2 regions of the Xenorhabdus budapestensis genome follow, and region 2 is predicted to be linked to the other one. Evidence: predicted binding sites of a transcription regulator. Region 2 holds the regulator's gene; the other holds the start of a gene.

Region 1 (16,041 bases), 180 kb from region 2:
ATCTTGTCAGAAATGTCCCGTGATTGGCCTTTCTTCACTACTCGTATTGCCATGTTGGAAATGGTGTTTGCCAAAGCGGACTTATGGCTGGCGGAATATTATGACCAACGTTTAGTTGATAAAAAACTGTGGTCACTGGGGATTAAACTTCGTAATCAACTTGTAGCGGATATCGAAACGGTTCTGATGATCTCACAGGATGAGCAGTTGATGGCAGATTTACCGTGGATAGCCGAATCTATCGCATTGCGTAATGTATATACCGATCCATTGAACGTCCTACAGGCAGAATTATTACAACGCTCCCGTCAGCAGGAACAACCCGACCCTCGTGTGGAACAGGCGCTGATGGTAACAATAGCAGGGGTTGCGGCAGGAATGCGCAATACAGGTTAGCTTTTCGTTTACTTGATGATAAAAGCCGAACAGTTTCCCATTCGGCTTTTATCATCGGTGGGTATGGTAATGAGTTATCAAGCTGGATGGCATATCCTGAATATCGTTAGTATGGTTATTATTTCTGGGTTTATGTTTTGTTTTTTGTCAAATATAACAGCGTGTATTGATGAGAAATTGTGCATGTATATGTATAATTTTCTTGTCCAACATATGGAGGACAAAATATGAATAACAACAATAAAGATCGGAATAGTTCGATGCCATATTTGATAGAAGATGTAGACTTTAACCTTAAATTGCGTCTTTCAGACAAGAACATAGAACAGACTATTTCTTTTCTTGAGAATGGTGCAAAAGATTTTATCTTGCCTGATTTTGTTGTCCCGTACGGATATCGTTTTGTTAAGTCATTAAAGCAAGATCAATACCGAATGATCACCATCAGCGATAAACCGGAAACAGTCTATGCCGTTAAACTGATTTTCCGCAGAGATATTGTTGTTGATAAAGAAACTTGTACCCAAATTATGGTCTGGCGCACTTTTAGTCCAGAACATCAAGAGGCTGTTAGTGGTTTTCCCCGGCGTTTTTTCAGATTTTTGCTTGAGAATTACAGCATTATTGTGACAGATGAAGAGCAAACTGGTGATGGTAAACGTTTTTGGCAGATTATGATCGCCTGGTCTATGTCCGTTGGTTATCACGTTTATGTTTCTGATGGTGGTGAAATCGATCGTCCGTTAACAGTTGTATCCAGTATGGATGAACTCATTGAGAAGTGGGATAGCTTTTGTTGGGGAACAGATGCAGATTTACATCGCCATCGTTTGATTGTGATCAGTCAGGAAATTTTGTAACCCGTAGGGTGAATTACATTAAAGCCAGAATATAACCACGCCGAACTACCATCTAGTCCGGCTTTTTTTAAGGATAAAAATCAACAAGGACGAACACCTAACGTGTGGCAAATAGCGTAACTCAATTCCGCACGGTTCAGGGTATAAAAATGAAAATCCTTCACTCCTTCACGACTCAGAATTTTCACCATATCCATCGCAATAGACGCGCCAACTAAATTGCGGCTTTCAGGGTCATCATCCAATCCCTCAAACATTCTGGTCATCCAGCTTGGGATGCGAACATTAGTGATAGCGGCAAATCGCTGTAACTGACGGAAATTTGAGACAGGCAAAATCCCCGGCACAATTTCCACATCAATTCCTGTTGATACACAGCGATCACGAAAACGCAGATAACTTTCCACATCAAAAAAGAACTGGGTAATGGCGCGATTTGCTCCCGCATCAATTTTTCTTTTCAGGTTAATGAGGTCAGACTGTGCGCTTTTTGCCTCTGGATGCACTTCCGGATAAGCCGCGACGGAAATATCAAAATCCGCCTCTTTCTTTAAAAGATCTACTAAATCAGTACCATACATTTCTGGTTTGCAGCTACCATCGGGTAAATCACCACGCAAGGCCACAATATGTCGAATACCGTTTTTCCAGTAATCGCGAGCGATATCACGTAATTCTTCACGGCTGGCATCAATGCAAGTTAAATGCGGAGCTGCATCAAGACCAGTTTTGTCCTTGATTCCTTTGATAATGCTATGGGTGCGGTTACGTTCGCCGGAATTAGCGCCATAAGTCACGGAAACAAAATTAGGTTTCAGTTTGCTCAGTCGGTCAATGGATTTCCACAGAGTTTGTTCCATTTCAATGGTTCTGGGAGGAAAGAATTCAAAGGAAACACGGATCTGGCCTTCAAGTTCAGCCAGATTCTGATTTAGTGCCTCTTGATGATTTGCATGAAAAAAACTCATATCCTGCGCCCTCCTGAACAAACGGAACTTATATCCGTCTACGTTTAGATGTTTAAATGTTTAAATGTTTATATGTCTATCCATTTAGATGTCCAAATAGAATGAGCGAAGCAGGATTTTTAGTCAATTAGGAAATGGCTTATTTCCGATGAGGAATATTCAAAGTGATCAGGAAAGAAATTCATGTTGGGGATTGAATGAAAAATAACCACCGGTGTATTGGGTGTTAAAAGAAAGTTAAAGCAAGGAAAGAGAAGGTATGGATAGTACTGAGAATCAATTAGTTGTTAAAAAAGAATTAACTATAGATGAGCAAAAAAGCTTTAGCGATTTTGTCGTATACGTTGATGAAAGTGGTGATCACGGTCTCATACAGCTCGATAAAGAGTATCCTGTCTTCGTTTTAGCTTTTTGTATTTTTTACAAAGAACATTATCTTTCAAAAGTAGTGCCAGAGTTACAACGACTTAAATTTGACTATTTTGGTCATGATCTTGTAATCCTCCATGAACATGAAATCCGCAAAGAAAAAAGAGATTTTACTATTTTTAGGACACGTGAAGCAAAGAATCAATTTTTAGAACGGCTCAATAAAATAATCAATGAAAGTAATTTTATATTGTCGGCATGTGTAATTGAAAAGCATAAAATGAATATTAGCAAAGATGAGGTTCAGAACCCATATCATATCGCATTGCGTTATTGTTTAGAGACGTTATATGATTTTGTAGCAGAAAAAGGCCAGCAGGAACGAGAAACTCACGTTATTGTGGAACAGCGAGGTTCCAAAGAAGATAAAGAACTTGAACTAGAATTTCTTCAAATTTGTAATGGAGAAAATAAGTATCATAGGAATTTGCCTTTTAAGATTAGAATGGCAGCAAAAACAAGCAATTCCTCTGGTTTACAACTTGCTGATCTGGTTGCTAGACCTATTGGCAGGCATATCTTGAAACCAGAACAAGCTAATCAAGCATTTGCTATCTTGAAGAAGAAATTCTTTTGTGAAGGAGGAAGAAATAACGTAGGAATAGGTTATAAGCAGTGGGGATTAAAAGTTTTTCCTTAGTTTCAAATAGCGAAAAACCCCGATGTACTCACCGAGGTTATAACGCCGACCGGGTACTCCCAATCCATTTATGGTAACAATTGTTGCCACTTTTTGATGTAAAGTCAAGTAAGCTGCTTGATAGAAAAGGTTATTGATTTACCACCTTTAATCCACATTCAAACAAAAATGTTCCACAATCTGAGAAATCAATTTTTTCGTCGGTTCAATCATCGACACTTCTAAATACTCATCAGGCTGATGAGCCTGTTCAATTGAGCCCGGTCCCAAAACCAATGTTGGGCATAACCCCTGAATAAAAGGGGCTTCGGTACAGTAATTGACTGTCTCTGCTTTTGTTCGCAGCAGTTTTTCGATGACACCTACTAGCTTGTGATTAGTCGGACACTCATAACCCGGAATGGGAGGATGAAGCGCTGTAACATTCAGGCGTCCCGGCCAGCGCTGTTTGACAGGCTCTAGTACCTCATTCAGTGCTTCGTTCAAATCCTGCAAAGTGAGTCCAGGCAGCGGGCGGATATCCATATGCAGTTCGCAACAGGCACAGATACGGTTTGCCGCATCTCCACCGTGGATATGACCAAAATTCATCGTAGGATAGGGAATAGAGAAAGCCGGATTGTGGTAACGCTCTTGCAAAGTATTGCGTAGTTTCATCAACTGAGTGATGGATTCGTGCATCAAGTCAATGGCATTGACGCCTCGGGCAGGATCGCTGGAGTGTCCGGATTTACCTTCAATGCGGATAGCGTGGGCAACATGCCCTTTGTGGGCGCGGATAGGTTGTAATGACGTAGGTTCGCCAATGATGGCAAAATCAGGCCGGATAGTAGAATTGGCTGCGAAATAGCGTGCTCCCGCCATTGATGTTTCTTCATCTGCGGTAGCCAGAATATAAAGAGGATGAGATAGTTTGCTGGTGTCGATATTCCGCAATGCATCAATAATAAAGGCAAAGAAGCCTTTCATATCAGCAGTGCCCAGTCCATATAATTTGCCGTTGCGTTCGATCAGTGTGAATGGATCTTGAGTCCAGCGTCCGTCGTCAAATGGTACGGTATCTGTGTGACCACATAATAGTAAACCTCCAGAACCGCTTCCCAATGTTGCTAGCATATTGAATTTACAGCGGGTTTCCGGAACAGGCTGGATCTCAATTTCAAAACCAATCTCTTTCAGCCAATCAGCCAGTAGATTGATAACCACTTCATTGCTTTGATCCAATTCTTCATCCACTGCACTGATAGAAGGCGCAGCAATAAGCTGGTGATATAACTCAATAAATGTTGGTAATTTAATATTCACTGTTGACAGCCCTTATTCAAGATAGTATCAATATTAATGCAATATTATTGAATATAAATTCAATTGTATTTTTGGGTTACTACATTGGGTTAATACATACATCGGGTTAATACAAGGTGAATAAATCCCATGCTTAATACGCTGATAGTTGGTGCCAGTGGTTATACCGGAGCAGAGTTAGCAGCATATCTGCAACGTCATCCTTATGTCCATCTTTCCGGTCTGATGGTTTCTTCTCAAAGTACTGATGCAGGGAAATGTTTTTCAGAGCTTTATCCACAATATAAAGGGATCCTGGATTTACCCTTACAGCCGTTGATAGATGTTGCTGAAGCTGCGAATGGTATTGATGTCGTTTTTCTTGCTACGGCTCATGAAGTCAGCCATGACATTGCACCGATATTTTTGCAAGCGGGTTGTATCGTCTTTGATTTATCTGGTGCCTATCGCGTACGAAATACACAGTTTTATTCAGAATACTATGGATTTGAGCATAAAAATACAAACTGGCTTGAGCAGGCAGTATATGGATTGGTGGAATGGCAGGCAGAAGAAATCAAAACTGCCCGGCTTGTTGCGGTTCCGGGCTGTTATCCCACGGTTTCACAGCTTTCGCTGAAACCTTTGTTGGAAGAAGGTTTGCTGGATACAGAACAGTGGCCTGTGATTAATGCTGTCAGCGGTGTAAGTGGTGCTGGGCGTAAAGCTTCACTGAATAACAGTTTCTGTGAAGTCAGTTTGCAGCCTTATGGGATTTTTAATCACCGTCATCAACCTGAAATCACGACACATTTAGGTACAGAGGTAATCTTCACACCTCATTTAGGCAATTTTGCGCGGGGGATCCTTGCCACAATTACCTGTAAGCTGAAATCAGGCGTGACAGAGGAACAAATTAGGCAGGCATATCAGCAGGCTTATCACAATAAGCCACTGATCCGGTTGTATGAAAAAGGCGTCCCTGCGTTGAAGGCAGTTGTGGGATTGCCATTTTGTGATATTGGTTTTGCTGTACAAGGGCAGCACCTGATTATTGTCGGGGCTGAGGATAATTTGCTGAAAGGTGCAGCAGCACAGGCTGTTCAGTGTATGAATATCCGGTTCGGACTCGAAGAAACTCAGGCATTGCTTTAATTCAACAATCATTTAATACCGACAGAGGATAAATCCGATGGAGCCGTTAGTTATCAAGTTGGGTGGTGTGTTATTAGATAGTCACGAAGCGCTGGTGCGGTTATTTTCTACATTACAGTCATATCGAAAAACGCATAAGCGCCCACTGGTAATTGTACACGGAGGGGGTTGTTTGGTTGATGGCCTGATGCAGAAATTACAGTTACCGATTACGAAGAAGCAAGGTCTGCGTGTAACGCCAGCAGATCAGCTCGACATTATTACCGGAACACTGGCAGGTACAGCCAATAAAACTTTGCTCGCCTGGGCGACAAAGTACCGTTTACCTGCCGTTGGCTTGTGTCTGGGGGATGGCGGTATTGTGAAAGTTTCTCAGCTTGATGAGGAACTTGGTCACACTGGCAGAGCTCATCCCGGTAATCCGGATTTACTGAAACTTTTATTGGATCTCGGCTACATCCCCATTATCAGCTCTATTGGTATTACTGAAAATGGCGAGTTAATGAATGTCAATGCAGATCAGGCTGCTACAGCTATTGCGCAGGTGTTGCATGCGGATTTGGTTTTGTTGTCGGATGTCAGTGGCATTCTGGATGGAAAGGGACAACGAATTGCTGAAGTTACGGAAGAAAAAATAAAGCGGCTTATTGAGCAAGGAGTCATTACCGACGGCATGATTGTGAAAGTTCATGCAGCATTGGAAGCCGCAAAAACATTAGGGCATCCGGTAGATATTGCAAGCTGGCGTTATGCTGACCAACTGATTGCGCTATTTAATGGTATACCCGTTGGCACTCGCATTCTGGCATAACAAGATAGAACAAATTTGGTTTGGCGTTCAACTGAGATGAATAAAAGTAAAAGGCTATCTCTATGACTATTACCTCAACAACTATTACTTCAACAACTACTACCTCAACGAAAAGCAGTATTAAGAAAATTGTTCTGGCATATTCTGGCGGTTTGGATACTTCTGCCATCATTCCGTGGTTAAAAGAAAACTATGGCAATTGTGAAGTTATCGCATTTGTTGCGGATGTTGGCCAGAGTCGAGAAGACTTAGATGGTATAGAACAAAAAGCGTTACTTTCTGGCGCTTCAGAATGTCATATCGCCGATCTACGTGAAGAATTCATCAAAGAGTATGTTTATCCGGTACTGAAAACGGGGGCATTGTATGAAGGCAGTTATTTGCTCGGCACTTCAATGGCGCGTCCTATTATTGCCAAAGCACAGGTTGAATTAGCACTGAAAGTGGGAGCTGATGCTCTTGCTCATGGTGCAACAGGCAAAGGTAATGATCAGGTGCGTTTTGAGAGTACTTATACCGCGTTGGCTCCACACCTGAAAGTAGTTGCCCCATGGCGGGAATGGGATTTGCGTTCCCGTGAAGCCTTACTGGATTATCTGAAAGTTCGTGATATTCCCACAACCGCAACGTTGGAAAAAATCTACAGTCGTGATGAAAACGCATGGCACATCTCGACCGAAGGCGGAGTATTGGAAAACACGTGGAATGCAGCCAATAAAGATTGTTGGGTGTGGACTGTGGAGCCAGAAGATGCACCTGATGAACCGGAATATGTCTCTGTCACTGTTGAAAAAGGGGAAGTGGTTGGAGTAAATGGCAAGGTATTGTCCCCATATCAATGCCTTGATGAGTTGAATACATTGGGAGCTAAACACGGTATCGGCCGGATCGATATTGTGGAAAACCGTTTGGTGGGAATGAAATCCCGTGGTTGCTACGAAACTCCGGGAGGAACCATCATGATGGCTGCACTACGTGGTATTGAACAGCTAGTGCTGGATCGCGATAGTTTCAAATGGCGTCAGCAATTGGGGCTTGAGATGTCCTATGTTGTCTATGATGGTCGTTGGTTTGTACCATTGCGCCAGTCTATTCAGGCTGCGGCGGAAACACTTGCTGAGAATGTCAGTGGTGAAGTGATCTTGACGCTGTATAAAGGGCAGGTAACAGCAATACAGAAACAATCGCCTCATAGCCTCTATTCTGAAGAGTTCGCCACCTTCGGAGAAGATGACGTTTATGATCATAGGCATGCGGAAGGGTTTATCCGCCTCCATTCGCTTTCTTCCCGTATCCGTGCGTTGAACAGTAAAAAATAATTTCCGGGCAATCAGAGAAAAGAGGTACGCAATTATGGCACTTTGGGGTGGACGTTTCAGTCAGGAAGCCGATCAGCGGTTCAAGCAATTTAATGATTCTCTGCGTTTTGACTATCGCTTGGCGGAGCAGGATATTATCGGCTCTGTTGCATGGTCAAAGGCGTTGGTTACAGTCGGTGTTTTGACACCAGAAGAACAACAAAAGCTGGATTTGGCGCTGAATGAGTTATTGGATGAGGTACGAGCCAACCCCAAGGCTATTTTGCAAAGTGATGCGGAAGATATTCATAGCTGGGTGGAAGGGCAACTAATTGCAACAGTAGGGGATCTTGGCAAAAAATTGCATACAGGGCGCAGCCGTAACGATCAGGTTGCGACAGATCTGAAATTATGGTGCAAGGGGCAGATAGCGGATATTCAGCAAGCGCTTATAGCGTTACAACAAGCGCTGGTGATTACTGCTGAAAATAACCAGGATGCAGTAATGCCGGGTTATACCCATTTGCAACGGGCACAACCCGTTACTTTCGCACATTGGTGTCTTGCTTATGCAGAAATGCTTAGTCGTGATGAGACTCGCTTGCAAGATACTCTGAAACGGTTGGATGTCAGCCCATTGGGATGCGGTGCGCTGGCGGGAACGGCGTACGATATTGACCGGGAACAATTGGCGTCATGGCTTGGTTTTGCTTCAGCAACCCGTAATAGTTTAGATAGTGTTTCAGATCGTGACCATGTTCTGGAACTGCTATCCGACGCCAGTATCAGCATGATCCATCTTTCACGTTTTGCTGAAGACCTGATTTTCTTCAACAGTGGAGAAGCTGGTTTTATAGAACTGTCGGATCGGGTAACTTCCGGCTCATCCCTGATGCCCCAAAAGAAAAATCCTGATGCACTGGAATTGATCCGTGGTAAATGTGGCCGGGTACAAGGTGCATTAACAAGTATGATGATGATGCTGAAAGGTCTTCCCCTTGCTTATAACAAAGACATGCAGGAAGACAAAGAGGGCTTGTTTGATGCATTGGATACATGGCGGGATTGCCTGCACATGGCAGTGTTGGTATTGGATGATATTCAGATAAAACGTGATCATTGCAAGGAGGCTGCACAACAGGGTTATGCCAATGCTACTGAATTGGCAGATTATCTGGTGGCAAAAGGTATTCCGTTTCGTGAAGCACATCACATTGTTGGTGAGGCAGTGATTGCTGCGATAAAGAAAGGTAATGCGTTGGAAGAATTGTCATTATCTGAACTGCAACAATTTAGTGAAACTATTTCGATAGATGTATATGACATTTTATCGTTACAGTCTTGTCTGGATAAACGTTTGGCAAAAGGTGGTGTAGCACAGAAACAGGTGAAACTGGCCATTGCTGAGGCGAAGCAGAGGTTACATATCAATTAATTTTCTCTGACTGGACAGCCTGTTTATTATGACAGGCTGGTTTGCCATGCTGTCGTAATAATTTCTGTTTTTTTGATTTTTCATAAAGTGATTTTTCATAAAATGTTTTATAAAAACGCCAGAGATCACAAGCATTTGATAGTTCTATTCCCTCGTGCATATAATGGCTTACACTAAACAATTCTATCATTGATATAAAACAATGAGGTTGGGAATGAATATCCGAGATCTGGAATATCTTGTGGCTCTTGCTGAGTGTCGGCATTTCCGGCGAGCCGCTGATTCTTGCCATGTTAGTCAACCAACACTCAGTGGGCAGATACGTAAACTTGAAGATGAATTGGGTGTGATGCTGCTCGAACGCACAAGCCGTAAAGTCTTGTTTACACAACAAGGTATGTTGTTAGTGGAGCAAGCCAAGACGGTATTACGGGAAGTAAAGGTCTTACAGGAAATGGCTGCTCTGCAAGGTGAAAGTATGTCCGGGCCACTGCATATCGGTCTTATTCCTACAGTCGGCCCTTATCTCCTGCCATTGATTATTCCTGAATTGCATAAATTGTTTCCCAAACTGGAAATGTATCTGCATGAAGCTCAAACTCAGAATTTGTTGGCTCAACTTGATAGTGGAAAACTTGACTGCGCTATTTTGGCTTCGTTGAAAGAAACAGAAGCATTCATTGAATTGCCCCTCTTTGAGGAATCAATGAAACTTGCGGTCTATGAAGAGCACAAATGGGCGAACCGAACTAGGGTCAAAATGGGAGATCTTGCAGGGGAAAAATTATTGATGCTGGAAGATGGTCACTGCCTGCGTGATCAAGCAATGGGGTTTTGTTTTCAGGCTGGAGCCAAAGAAGATACCCATTTCAGGGCAACCAGTTTGGAAACTTTGCGTAATATGGTTGCGGCGGGGAGTGGCATCACTTTATTACCCGCTCTGTCTGTTCCTAAAGAGAGAAAACGGGATGGTGTCTGTTATCTAGAATGCCATGAACCTGTGCCTGAGCGTTCTATCATTTTGGTTTATCGTCCCGGTTCACCTCTGCGTGGTCGCTATGAGCAATTGGCAGAGGCGATTCAGGCCAAAATGGGAAATTATTTTGAAGTCAACGGAACAGCATCAAAATAATCGATTTAGCCCATTGAGAGCTGCAACACGGTATGCTTCAGCCATAGTTGGGTAGTTGAAGGTAGTATTAACGAAATATTCGATATTATTGCCTTCACCTTTTTGCTCCATAATCGCTTGACCGATATGGATAATCTCTGCGGCTCGTTCGCCAAAACAGTGAATACCCAGTATCTGTTTTGTCTCGCGGTGGAATAGTATCTTGATACTACCTACATTCATTCCTGCAATCTGCGCTCTGGCCAGATGTTTGAATTGGGCTCGTCCGACTTCATACGGGATTTTCATCGCCGTCAATTGCTGCTCAGTTTTACCTACCGAACTAATTTCTGGTATGGTGTAGATGCCTGTTGGGATATCTTCCACCAGATGCATTTCAGCATCTCCGGCCATGATGGCTTTTGCTGCAATGCGCCCTTGATCGTAGGCAGCGGAAGCGAGACTTGGATAACCAATCACATCACCAACCGCATAAATATTCTCATTGCTGGTTTGGTAGACTCGGTTCACTTTCAATAAACCACGGTTATCTGTTTCCAGCCCGACATTCTCCAATCCGAGTTTGTCTGTATTACCTGTTCGGCCATTGGCGTACAGTAAACAATCTGCTTTAACTTTTTTGCCTGATTTCAGATGGATAATCACACCATCATCAAGACCTTCGATCTTTTCATATTCTTCATTATGACGGATGACAATACCGCTATTCCAGAAATGGTAAGACAAGGCGTCAGACATCTCTTGATCGAGAAATGACAGCAGATGATCACGGGTGTTGATCAAATCTACCTTAACGCCTAATCCACGGAAGATAGAAGCATATTCACAGCCAATCACTCCTGCACCATAAATAATAACGTGGCGTGGTTCATGCTCCAGTTGCAGAATAGTATCGCTGTTATAAATACGAGAGTGAGTAAAATCGACATCGGGTGGGCAGTAAGGACGGGAGCCTGTGGCAATAATTATTTTGTCTGCGCTTAATATGTCAACACTATCATCGGTATAACGTACACTGACGTGGTGTTCATCGATGAAAGTTGCTTCACCTGCAAACATCTGGCACCGATTGCGTTCATAAAACCCCTGCCGCATTTTAGTCTGCTGATTAATGACAACTTCTGCATGACGTAAAATTTCTGAAAATGAGGAGCGGAGAATGCGGGAACTATCACTATAGAGGGGGTTTTGATTAAATTCGATAATACGACTGACAGCATGACGTAAGGCTTTTGATGGGATAGTGCCCCAATGGGTACAGCCACCGCCGATATTATTGTAACGTTCTATAACTGCAACGTTTTTTCTTAGTTTTGCCAATCCCATTGCTGCCCCTTCTCCACCGGGTCCGGAGCCAATTACGATGGCATCAAAATGAGTATATTGCATAGAGGAAAGACCTGTTTTTACACAAAATAACAACTCTATATTAACATTGGTTGGCATAATAACCTAATGAGCATATGGCCTTTGTTTTCTGAATAAGGAATACAACAGGGAAATATGGGTTAATATCTTTAAGAGAACAATCACAGCAAATACAGCAGAATCTGATATATTTGCTCCATAATATAGTCGAGTAGATATATCAGGATTGTTGTGAATAATGTAACTGGAGTCAGAGCGAAACAGAAAGAGAAAACCCGTCGCTCCTTGATTGAAGCAGCATTTAGTCAACTGAGTGCTGAGCGTAGTTTCACCAGCCTGAGTTTGCGGGAAGTGGCTCGAGAAGCGGGGATTGCACCAACTTCATTTTACCGTCATTTCCGTGACGTAGATGAATTAGGGCTGACTATGGTGGATGAAAGCGGATTAATGCTGCGCCAGTTAATGCGTCAGGCACGTCAGCGCATCGAAAAGGGGGGGAGTGTCATCCGCACCTCTGTTTCAACCTTTATGGAATTCATTGGTAATAATCCTAACGCATTCCGGTTATTACTGCGTGAACGTTCCGGAACATCAGCTGAGTTTCGTGCTGCTGTCGCACGGGAAATCCAACATTTTATTGCAGAACTGGCAGACTATCTTGAACAGGCCAGTCATATGCCGCGTCATTTTACCGAAATAGAAGCAGAGGCGATGGTAACAATTGTGTTTAGTGCTGGTGCAGAAGCGCTGGATATTGATGAAAAGAAAAGACGTCGTCTCGAAGAACGTTTGGTATTACAACTCCGCATGATTTCCAAAGGCGCTTTTTATTGGTATCGGCGAGAACAAGAAAAAACGGCTAATTCAAAAAGTACTGCCCTAAAAACCGCTGTCTCTAAACCAACTGTCTCTAAAATAATAACAGCCCCTAAAACCTCTTAAATAATCTGAAAGGAGAAAAATACGATGGAACAATACCGCCAAGATAAAAGCACAATGTTGCTGGCTCTTATCGTTGGACTGGCAACACACGGAACTTTTTCAGCATTTTTTAATTCACTGGTGCCTTTTTCAATCTTCCCGATTATCTCACTGGCCTTATCTCTGTATTGCCTCCATCAACGTTATTTGAACTACCCAATGGCAGAAGGATTACCAAAAATAGCTATCGGCTGTTTCTTTCTGGGGATTCTTGCTTATAACGCAATTATTCGGGTTAAACACCCGGAGATTGGTTCTAATTTCTTGTCTGTCGTGATTGGAACTGCACTGGTATTTTGGATTTACAGAAAAGTGAAAGGGCGCAGGCAGCAGGCCATGCTTTCAGAAAAGCAAAACTAATGACTTTTTGATAATAATTTCATGAAAACGCCATTAGGATTGATTATGGCGTTTTCTGCTTTTTGGTCTGAACTTTCTGATATGGAAAGATTCAGTAACGTGAAAGGCGTGTTATAAACGAGTTGATTAATCGCGTCTTTCTAGTAATACACCACATTCCATATGGTGGGTATATGGGAACTGATCAAAAAGCGCCAGCTTGCTAACTTTATGAGTTTGCGTCAACGTTTCTAAATTCTGGCAGAGAGTTTCTGGATTACAGGAAATATATAGAATACGTGGATATCCCTGTACCATTTTGACAGTTTCTTCATCCAAGCCGCTACGAGGCGGATCGACAAAAATAGTTTCACATTGATAACTCTTCAGATCAATTCCTTGAAGACGGTTGAACTCCCGTTCTCCATTCATTGCCTGAGTAAATTCTTCCGCTGACATACGGATAATTTGTACATTATCAATCTGATTTGCTTCGATATTAAATTGCGCAGCAGCAACGGAAGGTTTGGCAATTTCTGTTGCCAGAACGCGATCAAAATTTTGAGCTAATGCCAGGGAAAAGTTGCCATTACCGCAATATAGTTCAAGCAGATCGCCTTTGGCATCTTTGGTAATATCTAACGCCCACTCCAGCATATGAATACTGATACTGACATTTGGCTGGGTAAAACTATTTTCGACCTGACGATAAATCATTGTCCTACCCGCAACGGGTAACTCTTCATCTATATAGTCATGATCGAGCATAATTTTAGTTTTTGAGGCACGACCAATAAGTTGAACATCAAAGCCTTCTGCTTTTAACTGATTGCGCAAAGTGATTGCATGTTCGCGCCATTCATTCCCCAGTTTTTTGTGGTAAAGCAGGGAAACAATGATTTTGTTGCTGCGGGTAGAAAGATAGTCCACTTGAAACAGTTTATGACGCAATATCAAGTTGTTTTTTACGCCAGCAATAATTGCCTGCATCATGCTATTAATCAGTTGGTTGGCAACTGGAAATTGATCAACACGGATACGCTGTTTTGTCTGTTGATCAAACATAATGTGATAGAGGTCGTCTTCCTCATGCCAGATACGGAATTCTGCTCGCATCCTGTAGTGAGATGCGGGGGAACGGAAAACTTCAGGCTCAGGTGCGCTAAAGGGGGCCATCATTCCTTTCAGGCGATGGGCCTTCTCCATCAATTGATTTTCATAATCTTCCGTTGGCAAGACATTCTGCATTATCTGGTTCTCGTATGATCACGTTAAGAAAAATTTCCGAGCGGCATTGTAGGGAAAGTACAAAGGATGTCCAGTTTTCTGGTTCATCAACTCTCTTTTTTTGATGGAGAAGCATTCTGGACACGCTATTGTCTTCATCGTAGCATGACTCTTCATAGTTAGACTCACGACGAGATTCCATTCTCTCATGACAAATAAAAAACGTACTTTTTTACCAACTGCTTCGGTCATGGTGCTTTCTTGTTGGAGTAATTTATCCGTTGCTAATAATCAAGATCCGTTGGTGGTAACAGCAAATCGTTTTAAACAACCTATTTCTTCTGTTTTAGCACCGATGACCGTAGTTACACGTGAAGAAATTGAACAATGGCAATCTAATAGCTTGGTTGATGTACTACGCCGTTTGCCGAGCATTGATATTGCACAAAATGGTGGGCTCGGACAGAATGCTTCTTTGTTTGTTCGTGGTACAGAATCTCGCCATATTTTAGTGCTGGTGGATGGGATCCGATTAAATCAGGCAGGCATCACGGGAGCTGCGGATTTTAGTCAGATCCCAATTTCAATGGTGCAAAGAATCGAATATATCCGTGGTGCGCGTTCTGCGGTATATGGCTCTGATGCTATCGGTGGCGTTATCAATATTATCACCAGACGGGAGCAGCAGGGGACGACATTGAATGTTGGGATCGGCTCATATGGATACCAAAATTACAACGGCTCAACACAACAAAAACTTGGCGAAAATACTTTATTGAATGCCGCAGCAGGATATACCTATACCAGAGGATTTGATGTTGTGGCGGGTAATGGAACTAATGAACCGGATCGCGATGGGTTCATGAGCAAAATGTTGTGGCTGGAACTTGATCATAAGTTCAATGACCAATTCAACGGGTTTATACGTACATATGGCTACAATAATAGAACAAATTATGATGGAGCCTTTACTGATACCCGAAAATTATTCAGCCGAAGTTACGAAACCGGAATTCAGTTCAATCAAGGCAATTACTCGTCTCAATTCATAGCCAGTTATAGTCACGTTAAAGATTACAATTTTAAACATAAGATTTATCAAGGAAACACAACTTTAAGTAATTCTGAACAATACAATGTCCAATGGGGAAATGTATGGCAGATTGGTCATGGCGCAATTAGTGGAGGTGTGGACTGGAAAAGAGAATCTGTCGCGGCAGGCTCTAACAATATCCCAGTACAAAAAGACGTTGATAATACCGGAGCATATTTAACTGTTCAGCAAAAAATTCATGACTTCATTTTGGAAGGCGCTGTACGCTCAGATCGCCATTCTGAATATGATTGGAACACAACTTGGCAAACCGGAGCGGGTTGGGAGTTCATTGATGGTTATCGTTTTATCGCTTCCTATGGAACTGCGTTTAAGGCGCCGACGCTTGGGCAATTATATGGTTGGGGAGCAAACCCAAATTTAAATCCAGAGAAAAGTAAACAGTGGGAAGTGGGTGTTGAGGGAGTAACGGGAGCGTTTAATTGGCGTTTATCTATTTATAAAAATAACATTGAACAATTGATAGATTTCTCTAATAACCGTTACTTGAATATAGGACAAGCAAAAATCAAAGGTATCGAATGGACAGGAACTATGGATATCGGCATTTTCCAGCATCAACTGACATTGCAGTATGTTGATCCACGTGATGGTAATAATCAGC
Region 2 (16,041 bases):
ATAATCTGTGCGTTTTGGGATCTTCCGCAAACGGAACATCATAAACCCGGCAATCGTTTCATAATTGCTGGAATCGGGGAAATCATCAATATCCAGAACCCGAAGCACATCCTCAATAGGTGTGCCACCTTCTACTAGCCATGAATTTTCATCGCGGACAACGATCTGTTCTTCCTGCCCCTGACCAATTAGATCTCCCATTAAAGTCGTCATGACGTCATTCAAAGTTATCACACCCATCACCAGTGCGTACTCATTGAGAATGATGGCAAAATCCTCGCCGGCAGCTTTGAAACTTTCCAGAGTGTCAGACAACGAGAGAGTATCAGGGATCATCAGAGTATTACGGATTTGAACACCATTTTTTAAGCTGAGGTTCTGCCCATTTAAAACGCGGTTCAGTAAATCTTTGGAGTCTACATAACCAAGGACATGATCAATATCACCATCGCAAACAAGGAACTTTGAGTGTGGATGGGTAGAGATCTTTTCTTTGATACTGTTTTCGTCTTCATTTTTGTCAAAATAAACCACGCTTTCACGGGACGTCATGGCAGAAGGAACGGTACGGGACTCCAGTTCGAAAACATTTTCGATCAACTCATGTTCTTGTTTACGTAATACTCCAGCGACGGCTCCCGCTTCAACCACAGCATAAATATCATCAGAGGTGATATCTTCATTGCGTGCCATCGGGATTTTGAAGACTTTGAATATGCAGTCAGCGAGTCCATTGAACAACCAGACTAATGGACGACATACTGCCAAACAAAAACGCATTGGATTAACAATCCTGATTGCAACAGCTTCGGGTTTAATCATTCCAAGGCGTTTAGGGGTCAAGTCAGCAAGTAAAATAAAGAAGCTGGTTACGATAGTGAAAGAACAGATAAAGCCAAGTTGTTCTGCCCATTCATAAGGTATAAATTTGAGCAATAATGATTTAATGGCAGGAGAAAAAGCGGATTCTCCGACAACACCTGCGAGGATGGCTACTGCATTCAGGCCAATCTGTACGACAGTAAAAAACATGCCTGGCGTTTCTTGTAATTTGAGAACATGAGCTGCATTGATATTTCCCTCGTTAGCCATCAGTTTTAATTTAATTCTTCTTGAAGCGGCGAGAGAAATTTCTGATAACGAAAAAAATGCGCTAATCGCACAAAGCAAGAGTATGACTAATAAACTATTTAACATAAAGTATCCGTTTCTTATCTCCAGTGGCAGGGTAGTTTTTTATTTGAATAACACTGGAGGAAGATATGAAAAATTACACAAATAATATCTTACGGCACATTGCCGTAAGACAAATGAATTTAGTCCGATAATTATAACTTAGGTTTATTAAATCGGCTAGTTTCAGGACAGAGGTGGAAAACAGATGCCTGTACCACCTAATCCACAATATCCTTCAGGATTTTTCATCAGATATTGCTGGTGATAATCTTCTGCAAAATAGAATGGTCCGGCTTCACGGATCTCTGTGGTAATTGTGCGCTTATCGTCATTATCATCCATTGCTTGCTGGTATTGCTCGCGACTGGAGAGTGCCTGCGCATATTGTTCAGGAGAAACCGTGTAAAGGGCTGAGCGATATTGTGTACCGATATCACCTTGTTGACGCATGCCTTGTGCAGGATCGTGGTTTTCCCAGAACAACTTCAATAATTGCCCATAGGTGATTTTGGTCGGGTCAAATACAATTTTGACGATTTCGGTATGTCCGGTTAACCCTGAACAGACTTCCTCGTAGGTCGGATTTGGAGTAGTGCCTCCACTGTAACCAACAGATGTGGTATACACGCCTTCCTGCTGCCAGAAAAGACGTTCGACACCCCAGAAGCATCCCATACCTATATAAGCAATTTCCATATTATCAGGTATGTTATTTATCGCATGCTGTGTAACGTAGTGATAGGGTGATACAGTTAATGGTATTTCTCGGCCTGGTAATGCATTCTGTTCAGAAACATGTTGGCTTTCGTTGACTGAATTTGGCAAGATTCTCTCCCGTTTGTCATCTATTTTATGGTTATGAGTTGCTTGTATATCTTTCAAACTTTACCAGAATTAATCCATGGCAGTATTCTTTTATGCTGCTGAATCTTACCCCTAAGTAAATATTAGGAGTTCGCGTGTCACGATACCCTTTCATATTTATTTTTTGTGTGTCTATCGCAGCTCCATCGGCTTATAGTGCAAATTTACGATTGAAAGTGGAAGGACTTTCTGGCGAACTGGATAAAAATGCCAGAGTGCAGCTCTCAAGCATTAGTACTGATGAAGTTTTTCCTGATGGACGTTTTCGAGCCCGTGTCGAAAAAGCCATACGAAAAGGGTTAAGACCATTGGGGTATTATGATCCCACCATTGAATTCACTTATCAGGAAAATACTCCGCCTTCCCGTTCTGTTTTGACGGCAAAAGTCACACCAGGTGAACCAGTGCAGGTCGCTGAAGTTAAGGTTGATTTAGAGGGGGGAGCTAAAACCGATCAGGATTATGCCGCACTTATCAAAAAAAATACGCCGAAGAAAGGGACGATTCTAAATCATGGTGAGTATGAGAACTTTAAGAATGGGTTAAATAATCTGGCGCTCAGGAAGGGATATTTTGATGCCGAGATAAAAAAAAGTGAACTGGGAGTATCCCGGGAACGGCATGAATCCTTCTGGGATTTTGATTTTGATAGTGGAGAGCGCTATCGCTTTGGCCCTGTTAAGTTTCAAGGCTCACAAATTCAAGAAAGTTACCTGAATAATCTTGTGCCATTTAGAGAAGGGGATTATTACTCTTCGGAAGAACTGGCAGAATTTAACCACCGTCTGGCAGATACCGGATGGTTCAACTCGGCGGTTGTCGTGCCTGATTTTACGGCGGGGCGCAATAGTAAAGATAAGATATTGCCACTGGATGCTTCTTTGGTTCCCCGTTCTGCCAATTATGTTGAGTTGGGAGGAGGATATGCAACAGATGTTGGTCCTCGTATTCAGGCAAAATGGAAAAAGCCGTGGCTCAATTCGCGTGGGCACAGTTTGAGTACCAGCATCAATATTTCCGGACGTGATCAATTGATTGATGCGTCTTATAAAATGCCACTTAAGGCTAATCCACTTGAACAATATTATGAGTTACAAACGGGTTATAAGCGTAAAAATATCAACGATACCATCTCGGATACTGCAACTTTAAACCTTTCCCGCAACTGGGATCTCTCCACAGGGTGGCGATATAGTGTCAATCTGCGCTGGAGCCTCAGCCACTTTACTCAGGCTAATGTAACGAATACAACGACATTGCTTTATCCGGGAGCGAATATAAGCCGAATTCGTCAGCGTGGCGGTACTATGCCTTATTGGGGAGACAGTCAGCGTTATTCAATTGATGTTTCTGATACGACCTGGCGATCAAATGTGGATTTTCTGGTCTTACAGGCTCACCACGTTTGGATCAGAACGTTCCGTGATAAACATCGTTTTGTTTTACGGGGAGATCTTGGTTGGATAGAAACCAATCAATTCGAGAAAGTGCCGCCTGATTTGCGTTTTTTTGCCGGGGGGGATAGAAGTATCCGTGGTTATAAGTACCAGAAAATTTCCCCTAAAGATAGTAACGGTAAATTAACCGGGGCGTCAAAGTTGGTCATTGGTTCGCTGGAATATCAATACAATATCTATGGTAATTGGTGGAGTGCATTGTTTGTGGATACTGGCGAAGCAGTGAATGATATCAAGAAGAGTAATTTTAAAACAGGTGCAGGTTTAGGTATACGTTGGGCTTCCCCCGTTGGGCCGATTAAATTCGATCTGGCAACCCCTGTGAAAGATAAAAATAATCATGGCATTCAATTTTATATCGGTTTAGGGGCTGAACTATGAGGTGGGCAAAAAGGCTTAGCATTGCTTTCCTATTGATTGTTGGTCTGTTGTTGATAATGATTGCGGGATTAGTTGGTACACGAATTGGCCTGCATTTTATGATTAACAGTGCGACACGCTTAGTTCCAGGGCTGGAGATAGCAGATATCAGTGGCGGTTGGCGCGATTTAACATTACAAGGTATCAAATATAAGATGCCGGGTGTTGATGTTAATGCAGACAAGATACACCTTTCGTTGCGGCTCTCTTGTTTGAAACACAGTCATGTTTGTGTCAGTGCTCTGACGACGGAAGGGGTATCTGTTTTGCTCAATACGACAGAATTTCCGCCATCAGAAAGCCCGTCAGAATCAGAGCCATTAACTGAACTGCAAACACCGTATCCTATTTCGTTGGATCTGCTTTCTTTAAAGAATACCCATGTCAAAGTAGATGATACAGTCATTGATTTAGACGAGTTCAAAGCGGGTGCTCAGTGGCAGGAAAAACATCTGACGCTAAAACCCATACAAGTCAATCAGCTATTGGTTGCATTGCCGAAAACACCTCCTGAACATACTGCACAGAAAATTCAGCAGAAAGCTGAACCAGAAGAATCATTGGGAGAGGTTTTAAAGACACTGTTTTCTAAACCACTATTGGCTGAATTGCCTAATGTTCCTATTCCCCTTGATATTACGGTAGAAAATATTCACGGCCGCCAGCTTCGTCTGACGGGAGATACCGCTATCACTCTCAATGATCTGAAACTGCAAGCCAGTAATCAGGGGCAGCAGGTAGATATCAAAACCTTTAGCGTCAGTGCACCGGAAGGCTCTCTTACGATACAGGGAACGGCAAAACTGTCCGAACAGTGGCCAGTCAACTTATCAGTTAAGGGCAATACCACGCTGGATGAACTAAACGGGCAACAGGTTGAGGCAAAACTGAACGGTGCTTTATTACAGCAGCTTAATCTGGCATTGAATCTTTCAGGGCCAGTGAATGCTAATTTGGATGCTCAGGTCGAATTAGCTAAAGCGGGCCTGCCTGTACGCCTGACATTGGCAGGTAAACGGTTACAGTGGCCATTGACGGGTAAATCTGAATATCAGCTAAATGATGTCAAATTACGTCTGAATGGTAAAGCCAGTGGTTATGATCTTTCCCTGCGTTCTGATATTAAGGGTGAAGAACTTCCACCGGCATTATTGATGTTGGATGCAAAGGGAAATGAAGAACTGCTCAGATTAACTCGGTTGCGCCTATCTGCATTGCAGGGTAATGCGGATCTCACTGGTGTAGTTGACTGGAGCAAAGCCATTAGCTGGAACGCGCTGTTGACGTTTAATGGCATTGATACTGCTAAACAGTGGCCAGAATGGCCTGCCAAAATAGATGGCAAGGTGGCAGTACGTGGCAGTTTATATGGTGGCAGTTGGCAGCTCCAGCTGCCTGAAATATCCCTTGGTGGTTATGTAAAACAGAATACCATCAAAGCACATGGTAAAGTTTCCGGCAATGCGGCCGGACAATGGGATATTCCCCACTTTAACTTCATTTTTGGCCGTAACACGCTGGATATTAAAGGGTATCTTACCGATGAAAAATGGAATTTGGATGGTGATATCAATGCTCCACAACTAAATGGCTTGCTGCCGGGATTGTCCGGAGTGGTTGTCGGTGATGTGAAGCTGCGTGGCAATATGAAAGCACCGCAAGTTGTGGCAGGTTTAAATGCACATGGTGTGGGTTGGCAGAATATGCTGAGGGTGGATAGCGCGGTTATTAAAGGAAATGTGCGTTCTACTGACCAGATTGAAGGGCAATTATCGGTTGTTATTCGTCAATTGAAGCAATCGGATCTGATTATCAGTAACTTGATGCTCAATGCCAAAGGAACAGAAAAACAGCATGATTTACAATTGCAGGTGGATGGGAGTCCCGTATCAGGTAAGCTGGCGCTCAATGGTAGTTTTGACCGTAAACAAGAACGTTGGAAAGGCAATATCAACAATACCCACTTTGAGACTCCAGTTGGTGAGTGGCGCTTAAGTAAGGCGATAACCATTGATTACCAGAATTTGCAGCAAAAAGTGATCGTTGGCACTCATTGTTGGTTGAACCCGAATGCTCAACTTTGTATTCCGAAACCGATTGAAGCTGGCACCAGTGGGCAGGCTGATATTGTGTTTGAGCGTTTTGATCTTGCCATGATCCAGCCATTCCTGGATAAAACAACCCAACTTAAAGGCGTATTTAGTGGGAGTGCTAATGTTAAATGGACAGCAGGGCATCAATTACCACAAGCGAACGTGACTCTGCAAGGAAACGGTGTCCAGATTTGGCAGGTTGTGGAGGGCACCACGTTACCTGTTGATTTTGAGACATTGACTTTGAATGCTGGTTTGACAAATGGTAAGGCGGATTTATCGTGGTTATTTAAACTGGCAGATAATGGACAACTGAATGGCCATATTCAAATCAATGACTTAGAAGGCCGTCGTAAATTAACGGGTAATGTAGATATCCAGTCCCTTTCTCTGAAGTTGATGAAACCGATTCTGGATAAAGATGAAAAAGCTGAAGGGAATTTAAATGCGAACTTGCGCCTTGGCGGTAATGCTAAGAATCCGTTGTTATTTGGCATGTTGAAAGCAGATGTTTTTCAGGTCAGTAGCCATTGGCTGCCGTTTGATATCAACCAAAGTCAGGTAGCAGTTCATTTTGATGGTGTTCGTTCCGATCTGGATGGTGTGATCAAAACTCCGCAAGGGCAACTTAATCTTCATGGTAATGCGGATTGGCGCAATCTGGACGCATGGTATGCCAGAGTGACAGCGTATGGTGAAAAACTGCGTGTGACAGTACCACCAATGGTAAAAATTGATGTACGCCCTGATCTGGTTTTTGAAGCGACGCCCCAATTATTGAAACTCAATGGCAATGTGGATATTCCGTGGGCGCGCATTACTGTACAGGAATTACCGGAGTCTGCGGTGGATGTTTCTCCTGACGAAGTGATGCTGGATAAAAATCTACAGCCGGTAGAAAAGAAAAAATCTTCCATCTTGATCCAAAGTAATTTAAATATTCACGTAGGTGATGATGTCCGCTTGAGTGCATTTGGTTTGAACGCTCAGTTGAAAGGAGACCTGAACGTCATTCAGGATCAGCAGGGATTGGGGCTGAACGGTCAAATTGATATTCCTGATGGTCGCTTTCGCGCTTATGGGCAGGATTTACAGGTACGTAAAGGAATTATTCTGTTCTCTGGTCCACCGGATCAACCCATGTTGAATATTGAAGCGATCCGTAACCCCGAATCGACAGCGAATAATGTTATTGCTGGTGTGAAAGTGATGGGGTTGGCAGATAAACCTAAGATTGAAATTTTCTCTGAGCCAGTCAAATCGCAAGAGGAAGCGTTGTCTTACCTGTTGAGTGGTGAAGGCTTAGAGAAGGGAGGGGCTGATAGCTCCCAGATGACTTCTGTGTTGATTGGTTTGGGCGTCGCACAGAGCGGTCGATTGGTGGGCAAAATTGGTGAGACTTTTGGTGTTTCTGATCTGGCCCTGAATACACAGGGAATTGGTAACAAATCGCAGGTTGTTGTGAGTGGCAAGATTACCAACGACTTACAGGTAAAATATGGTGTTGGTATTTTTGACTCTCTGGCAACTCTGACGTTACGTTATCGTGTGATGCCTAGATTGTATCTCGAAGCAGTATCTGGTATTGATAAAGCTTTGGATCTGCTCTATGAGTTTGAGTTTTAAAGATGCGAGTTATTGTTTATGGCAGCCTGAGGCGCAAACAAGGTAATCACCACTGGATGACCTATGCTCAACTTTTGGGGGAGCATAGGTTGGAAGGTTATGAAATCTACGATCTGGGGCATTATCCAGCGGTGATCCGTGGCGAAGGAACAATTGAATGTGAGGTTTATCGCATTACGTCATCCATTTTGACTGAACTGGATGATTTGAAAAAGAATACTCAGGAATATCAAAGGGAATTGGTCAAAACCTCTTATGGCAGCGCATGGATCTATTTATACATGTTATCTGTTGAGGGGGTGCCTAGAATAGAAAGCGGTGACTGGCTGAAGCGTTACGAAGAGAGATAAAAATCAGTGGTGTTACTGTTTTTATATCATTTTTGACAAATTAACCAATATAACCGAATAAAAAAACCTCTGTGCCAATAAATAAAAGTACAGAGGTTATTATATAATCAGAACTTGCTGTTATCCGAGAAGATTATTTTTTCGCAGCGCGTTCGAAAGAAGATTGGATTTCCGCTTTAGCGGCTTCGACATTCTCCCAACCATCAACTTTTACCCACTTACCTTTTTCCAGATCTTTGTAGTGTTCAAAGAAATGTGTAATTTGAGCACGTAGCAGCTCTGGCAGATCGTTTACATCTTTGATGTGATCGTATTCTTTAGTCAGCTTAGAATGAGGAACAGCAACCAGCTTAGCGTCTTCACCGGATTCGTCGGTCATTTTCAGAACACCAACTGGGCGGCAGCGAATAACAGAGCCTGGCTGCAATGGGTATGGAGTTGGAACCAGTACGTCAACAGGATCGCCATCAAGAGACAGGGTATTGTTGATATAACCGTAGTTGCATGGATAGAACATGGAGGTTGCCATGAAACGGTCTACAAACAGGGCGCCAGATTCTTTGTCCACTTCATATTTGATTGGGTCGGCGTTTGCAGGGATCTCAATAATAACGTAGATGTCTTCTGGCAGTTCTTTACCCGCCGGTACATTGTTCAGGCTCATAAAAGGTTTCCTTCAATTTCAAACCAAAATGGAGTGCGAGGTATTATAGCCAAAACAGGCCTAAAGTAATTCCATTTTTCTGTATTATGCCTGTATTCCTATGGGTTAATGGTGGTAGAGGATTCCTGTCCAAAAATTATTCATGATTTGTGCTATGGTTTCTGACTGCTCTGCTGGCCATTGCCTTACTACGTCGTCGAATAGAAAGAGGCGAAACTTCGCCTCTTCTTACAACCAATTAATCAACCAGTTGATTTATATTACTCATCCGGAAACTCAGCCATAAAACTTTCGGCTTTTTCTACCATAGATTTAGTTCCGACGAAGAAAGGCACTCGTTGATGCAGCTTGCTTGGTACGATATCTAAAATCCGGTTGACGCCATCACTGGCTTTGCCGCCAGCTTGTTCAGCCAGGAAAGCAATCGGGTTGCACTCATATAGTAGACGGAGTTTGCCTGTCGGGTGACTTGCTGTACTTGGGTAGATATAGATACCGCCTTTCAACAGGTTGCGGTGGAAGTCGGCAACTAGTGAGCCAATATAACGGGTAGTGTAAGGGCGTTGAGTTGCTTCGTCTTGTTCCTGGCAATACTTGATGTACTTTTTCACGCCCAGAGGGAATTTGATGTAGTTCCCTTCGTTAATCGAGTACATATTACCTTTTTCCGGGAACTGGACTTTCTCATGGGTCAGACAGAATACACCAAGGGAAGGGTCGTAAGTGAAAGTATGAACACCATAGCCAGTGGTGTAAACCAACATGGTGGACGAACCGTAAACCACATAACCCGCTGCAACCTGACGATGACCCAGTTGCAGGAAGTCTTCTTCGGTAACGGGCTGCCCAACTGGCGTAATTCGATGGTAAATGGAGAAAATAGTCCCAACGGAAACGTTTACATCAATATTTGAAGAACCATCCAGTGGATCCATCAAAACAACATACTTCGCATTTTCTGCCCGATCACCATCAAAGATGACGATCTCGTCTTCTTCTTCGGAAGCAATACCAGCTACTTCACCGCGTGCTTTCAATGCTGCTTTGAGTTTTTCATTGGCATACAAGTCCAGTTTCATCTGCACTTCACCCTGAACATTTGAAACACCGCTGGTGCCTAAAATATCTACCAGACCGGCTTTATTGATGTCCCGATGAATGATTTTGGCACCCAGTTTAATGGCAGAAAGTAGTGCGGTCAGTTCACCCGTAGCATGAGGAAAGTCGTGCTGTTTCTCGACGATGAATTCGCCTAATGTTTTCATGACGAAAGCCCTGATTTGGTTATGATTTTAAAATCGTGCTCCACGTTGGGGTAGCACTTAAGTGCGGGCAGTTTAGCTAAAGAATAAAATGATTGATAGGCTATTGCATTTCTAATCTGTGATTTGATGGTTAGAATAGTGATACACTTCATGATATCGGATAGAAATAAATGCGTATTCATATTCTTGGCATCTGCGGTACTTTCATGGGAGGGCTGGCGATACTCGCCCGTTCATTAGGTCACGAAGTTATCGGCTCTGACGCCAATGTGTATCCTCCCATGAGTACTCTGTTGAAAAATCAGGGTATTGAACTGATCCAAGGATACGATCCTTCCCAACTCGCTCCTGTGCCAGATATGGTGATCATCGGTAACGCTATGACACGTGGTAATCCTTGTGTTGAGGCGGTTCTGGATCGCGGTATTCCTTATACATCCGGCCCACAGTGGTTACATGATCATGTTTTACCAGAGCGTTGGGTTTTGGCTGTTGCAGGAACACATGGCAAAACAACAACAGCGGGTATGCTGGCGTGGATCTTGGAAGCCTGTGACTATAAACCGGGATTTCTGATTGGTGGTGTGCCGGGCAATTTTGATGTTTCAGCACAGATTGGTGAAAGCCCGTTTTTCGTGATTGAAGCGGATGAATATGACAGTGCTTTCTTTGATAAACGTTCAAAGTTTGTTCATTATAGCCCTCGTACACTCATCATGAATAATCTTGAATTCGATCATGCTGATATTTTCGAAAATCTGGCTGCCATCCAAAAGCAATTTCACCATCTTGTCAGAATCGTACCGGGCTTGGGTAAAATCCTTGTACCTGATAATGACGTAAATCTGAAACAAGTACTTGGAATGGGATGCTGGAGTGAGTTGGAACACCTCGGGGAAACAGGGGTTTGGCACGTCCAAAAAAACACTCAGGACAGCAGTACTTATCAGGTATACCATCATGGTGAATTAGTGGGTGAAGTTAACTGGTCATTGGTGGGGGAACACAATATGCATAATGGCTTGATGGCTATTGCAGCAGCTCACCATGTAGGAATTCAGCCTAATGATGCCTGTCAGGTATTAGGTGACTTTATTAATGCTCGTCGCCGACTGGAATTGCTTGGCAGAGTGAATGATATCTCGGTTTATGATGACTTTGCCCATCATCCAACGGCAATTTTGGCGACACTGGAAGCGTTGAGAAGCAAAGCGGGTAGTATGGCGCGCATTCTTGCAGTGCTGGAACCACGTTCAAATACCATGAAATTGGGTATGAGCAAAAATGATATTGCTCCTTCCCTGGGTCGTGCGGATGAAGTTTTTCTGTTTCAACCTGGTAATATCCAGTGGCAGGTTGCTGAAATTGCGGAACAATGTGTTCAACCTGTTAGCTGGAGTACGGATATTGACACGTTAGTACGCATGATTGTGGAGGCAGCCCAGCCGGGTGACCACATACTGATCATGAGTAATGGCGGTTTTGGTGGTATTCATGAGAAATTATTGGCGGCGTTGAATAAGAAAGCACACGCTGCTTAATTGATCATAAACGTTGAATTAAGAGGATCGCAATGAGCAGCGTTCCTCTTGTACAGAACCTATGGCACAATTTTCTCTGGCAAAATGGTATGTAGTGATGCCGTGTTTTTAAATGGTTTTACAGGCGGTTGATTTACAGTTCTTGCTCAAACAGATTGAGGATAGCCTCATAGAGCTGCTTGGTTGTAAGGGCTTGTGTCGGTGTAGAAAAAACAGTGTCATCTCCTGCAATACTGCCAAGGATCCCTTCTGCTTTTCCTAATGAATCCAATAAACGCGCGATCAACTGTGCTGCGCCAGGACTGGTACGAATGACAACTACGGAATGGTTATAATCAACATCTAATACCAGATTTTTCAATGGGCTGGTGGCCGTGGGGACACCTAATTCTGCTGGCAGACAGTAGACCATTTCCATTTTTGCATTACGGGTTCTGACAGCGCCAAATTTTGTCAGCATTCTGGAAACTTTAGATTGGTTAATGTTTTCAAAACCGTCTTCTTGGAGTGCTGCAACTATCTCGCCTTGAGAACTGAATTTTTCTTCTTTTAATAATGCTTTGAAAGCTTTTACTAAATCTTCCTGTTTCGAAGGAATTCGCATATTTCACCATCGTTGAATCCACTTATGAAGCCAATATTATGCAAAAAGTGAATTTTTATGCAAGGAAGAGAAGAACAAACCCAATAGATCGAATATTTACGTTATTGAGCCTGGTAAATGTATTGTTAATAAAATGGCATTATTCAGGTAAAGGAGAAAGACAAGTTAATCAACAGAGTAATTAATAAGATAATAGGAATAATTCCTAAAAAAGTGCCTGTTATCTCATTAACAGACAAGCATTTTGTCTAAAATAAAAAACTTTAGTGTTCCATCATTGGGCTATTAGGTAGATAATCTGTCTGTTAACAGATTGTTTTAATACGTAGTGATGAGTAAGGCTGAGAGCTTATTCCATACTTATACTTTGTATGGGAAATATTAAGTCTCTTAACCAGACAGGTTTAAGTTTTTTACAGCACTTATTTAAAGGAGTATCAGGATGAAAGTTGCAGTTCTCGGTGCAGCCGGTGGTATTGGTCAGGCACTTGCCCTTCTACTCAAGACCCAGCTTCCTTCAGGTTCAGAACTTTCCTTGTATGACATTGCTCCGGTGACCCCTGGTGTAGCTGCCGATCTGAGCCATATCCCAACAGCTGTGAAGGTCACTGGTTTTGCTGGTGAAGATGCAACTCCTGCATTGGTAGGAGCGGAAGTTGTATTGATTTCTGCAGGTGTAGCACGTAAACCTGGTATGGATCGTTCAGATCTGTTCAATATTAATGCAGGAATTATCCGTAATCTGGTTCAACAGATTGCTAAAACATGTCCAAAAGCATTAATCGGAATTATTACCAACCCTGTGAACACCACTGTGGCAATCGCTGCCGAAGTGCTGAAAAAAGAGGGGATTTACGACAAGAATCGTCTGTTTGGCGTAACTACTCTGGATATTATCCGTTCTAATACGTTTGTGGCAGAACTGAAAGGTAAGAAACCAGAAGAGTTGGAAATTCCTGTTATCGGCGGTCACTCTGGCGTAACTATTCTGCCATTACTGTCTCAGATCCCGGGTGTCAGCTTCACTGATGAAGAAGTGGAAGCGTTGACGAAACGTATTCAGAATGCAGGTACTGAAGTTGTTGAAGCAAAAGCAGGTGGTGGATCTGCAACTTTGTCTATGGGTCAAGCAGCAGCACGTCTGGGCCTTTCTTTGATCCGTGGTTTGCAGGGTGAAAGCAATGTTATTGAATGCTGTTACGTAGAAGGTGACGGCAAATATGCTCGTTTCTTCGCACAACCTGTTCGTTTGGGTAAAAATGGTATCGAAGAACGTTTAGATATTGGTCGATTGAGTGAGTTTGAACAGAAAGCATTGGATAATATGCTGGACGTTCTGAAAAAAGATATTGAATTAGGCGAAAGATTTATTAATGGTTAATTCAATTAATTCTTAATTTATTAATATACGAATTAACTTAAATATATTAGATAACGAAAACCGCTAGTTTAAAAAAAGCTAGCGGTTTTTCTTTCAATAATTATATTGGTAGCTAATTATTCTTTTTTCTCTCTTATTTTCCTTTCTAATAACTCTCCAGTATGAGGATTGAAATAACGGCTTGGCCATATTTCAGACGGATGAATACCTAAGTAGTTTGCTATTATCCATTCTCCCTTGGGCCACGAGCGAGAAAGAGTATTCGCCAAAGTTGATGAGCTTAGTCCTGATTCACGAGAAACAGCGGCCAGAGTTGTTCCACGTTTACGTAAAGCAGCAATAATATCAGCAGGATGCCAATCCGATTTCATAGAAATCATTTTTTTAATCCTTTCCTATTAAATTTAGAGCCACATTAGTGGTATAACTAAAGCGTTAGAGTGAAATTAATAACGAACATGGATCTGTTATTAAGAAAATAAAATAACATTATTTTTTCTAAAAATATTTTTAATTTTTTCTTAATAACTTCTTTTTTGAACTTGGTTACAAAAATAGAGAAACATTATGAAAAAAGAGTGGTATACGGCAATGGAGTTGACCGGTGTAGGTGAGTTACCTAGATCACCACAAGGAGTCAATGCCAGAGCCAAACGTGAAGAGTGGTTGAGACAAAAACGAACAGGTGTTCAGGGAAGAGCAATTGAATATCACTATTCATGTTTTCCTGAATCAACATTGGCCGCTCTGGAGCTTAATGAAATATCACCTGAATATCAGGTTCAGAAACAAGACCCTCTATCCATTTGGGTAAGTGCGTTTAATTTACTCACGGATGAAGAAAAGGAGGTAATTACAGAAGTGATACTACGAGATGGAATAAGAAGTTTTTTGGAAAAAATTATAGCTACCTGAGGCAGCTTTTGAAAAGCTAAATGCTTAAAATTTGGCTTCCTCTTTACTGCTCCGGTATAAAGCGAGGAGAGAGAGATGAAAAAAGAATGGTATTCTGCAAAGGAACTCATTGGCCTCGCTGGCCTGCCATCGTCTCCCCAAGGAGTGAACCTGATGGCAAGACGTGAAGGCTGGGAACAACGCCGTAAGCGTGGAGTGCAGGGAAAAGCACTAGAATATCATATCAATAGCTTGCCCGAAGATGTTTTGAGTGTACTGACTGTCAGTGAGAACTCGGTTGAGCATTATCGGAACAAACGACAGGATCCGTTTATGATTTGGGTGGAAGCTTATTATCAATTGACTAAGCCAGAAAGGGAGCGAATGGTTAAGTTCATTTTACGTAAAGGACTTACCAGCATTGTTCAATATGTAGGAATTCAAGAGGTTGAAAACAAAGGGAGTATCCCAGACTGAATAGTCTGGGATACTTATACCCAGGGTATACTATCTGGGTCTGGCTCAGGAACGTCGCTGTACAGCGATGTGGGCTAATCCCACAAGGGCCGCTTTGTATGGAGACTCATCAAGCACTTGTAACGCTGAAATTGCTTTATCTGCTTCTTCCTCCGCCCGTTGGCGGGTGTAATCAAGTGAACCGCACTGTTTCATCGTTGTAAGCACAGTATCCAGTAAATGGCGGCCATTGCCTTTTTCAATAGCTTCGCGGATCAGTGCTGACTGTTCAGGCGTTCCGTGATTCATAGCGTGTAAGAGGGGAAGCGTTGGTTTACCTTCATTTAAATCATCTCCGGTGTTTTTTCCAAGTGTATTATCATCGGAATTGTAGTCTAACAGGTCATCAATCAATTGAAATGCAGTACCAAGATAGCGACCATAATCACGTAGTGCCTCTTCTTGCTCTGGAGTTGCATTAGACAAAATAGCGGGAGAATGGGCGGCTACCTCAAACAAACGCGCAGTTTTACTGTAAATGACACGCATGTAGTCATCTTCTGAAATGTTCGGATCATTACAGTTCATCAACTGCATCACTTCACCTTCAGCGATAACATTCGTGGCGTCAGACATCAATTTCAGCACTCGCATGGAGTTGAGGTCTGTCATCATCTGAAACGAGCGAGTATAGATAAAATCACCAACCAATACGCTGGCTGCGTTGCCATACATAGCATTGGCAGTTGCTTTACCGCGGCGCATATCGGACTCATCTACGACATCATCATGGAGTAGGGTTGCTGTGTGAATAAATTCGATCAGGGCAGCAATTTTGATATGTTTTTCTCCCTCATAATGCAGTGCCTTACCAGCCAACACTGCGATCATTGGGCGAATACGTTTACCACCGCCGCTGATAATGTAGTAGCCAAGCTGGTTGATTAGCGCTACATCAGAATTTAATTGGTTAAGAATTGTTTCATTAACCGCTGCCATATCATCAGCTGTAAGTTTAATTATCGATTCTAAGTTCATGTTTTAGCTTCGGACTCTGATTCAGAGCTGTGCTCATTAATTAGTATATCAATAGATATCACGGTATATTGATTGTACTTGAAAAAACGTTCAAATAAATGACAATCGAAAAACTCGGCTTTTTTCTCCTCTGTTCTAATTCTGCTCTTGTCTTCCAAGCGGTTTTTGCGTAGAATTCGCGCCCTATTGTGAATATTTTTTATAGCGCGCTC

What was found. Region 2 encodes ArgR, which controls arginine synthesis, uptake and breakdown. Its sites were predicted from a motif close to ANTGAATAAAAATACANT; they were not measured.
Region 1: the regulator ArgR is predicted to act here: its motif matches at 4,645-4,662, upstream of argC (N-acetyl-gamma-glutamyl-phosphate reductase).

Annotation. Positions count from the first base shown of each region.
Region 1 is NZ_CP072455.1:4,210,530-4,226,570, reverse strand. Features, by position in the region: gene ppc (phosphoenolpyruvate carboxylase) at 1-396, shown strand, start outside; gene HGO23_RS18765 (hypothetical protein) at 624-1,256, shown strand; gene metF (methylenetetrahydrofolate reductase) at 1,337-2,224, opposite strand; gene HGO23_RS18755 (DUF3800 domain-containing protein) at 2,484-3,293, shown strand; gene argE (acetylornithine deacetylase) at 3,441-4,598, opposite strand; gene argC (N-acetyl-gamma-glutamyl-phosphate reductase) at 4,728-5,732, shown strand; gene argB (acetylglutamate kinase) at 5,770-6,543, shown strand; gene HGO23_RS18735 (argininosuccinate synthase) at 6,606-7,862, shown strand; gene argH (argininosuccinate lyase) at 7,897-9,276, shown strand; gene oxyR (DNA-binding transcriptional regulator OxyR) at 9,491-10,408, shown strand; gene sthA (Si-specific NAD(P)(+) transhydrogenase) at 10,400-11,797, opposite strand; gene fabR (HTH-type transcriptional repressor FabR) at 12,008-12,718, shown strand; gene HGO23_RS18710 (YijD family membrane protein) at 12,743-13,117, shown strand; gene trmA (tRNA (uridine(54)-C5)-methyltransferase TrmA) at 13,244-14,347, opposite strand; gene btuB (TonB-dependent vitamin B12 receptor BtuB) at 14,532-16,041, shown strand, end outside.
Region 2 is NZ_CP072455.1:4,032,957-4,048,997, reverse strand. Features, by position in the region: gene paeA (polyamine export protein PaeA) at 1-1,197, opposite strand, end outside; gene msrA (peptide-methionine (S)-S-oxide reductase MsrA) at 1,360-2,001, opposite strand; gene tamA (autotransporter assembly complex protein TamA) at 2,136-3,878, shown strand; gene tamB (autotransporter assembly complex protein TamB) at 3,875-7,636, shown strand; gene HGO23_RS17830 (gamma-glutamylcyclotransferase family protein) at 7,639-7,986, shown strand; gene ppa (inorganic diphosphatase) at 8,120-8,650, opposite strand; gene fbp (class 1 fructose-bisphosphatase) at 8,911-9,915, opposite strand; gene mpl (UDP-N-acetylmuramate:L-alanyl-gamma-D-glutamyl-meso-diaminopimelate ligase) at 10,086-11,456, shown strand; gene argR (transcriptional regulator ArgR) at 11,590-12,060, opposite strand; gene mdh (malate dehydrogenase) at 12,503-13,441, shown strand; gene HGO23_RS17800 (helix-turn-helix domain-containing protein) at 13,558-13,821, opposite strand; gene HGO23_RS17795 (DNA-binding protein) at 14,009-14,356, shown strand; gene HGO23_RS17790 (DNA-binding protein) at 14,432-14,812, shown strand; gene ispB (octaprenyl diphosphate synthase) at 14,858-15,829, opposite strand.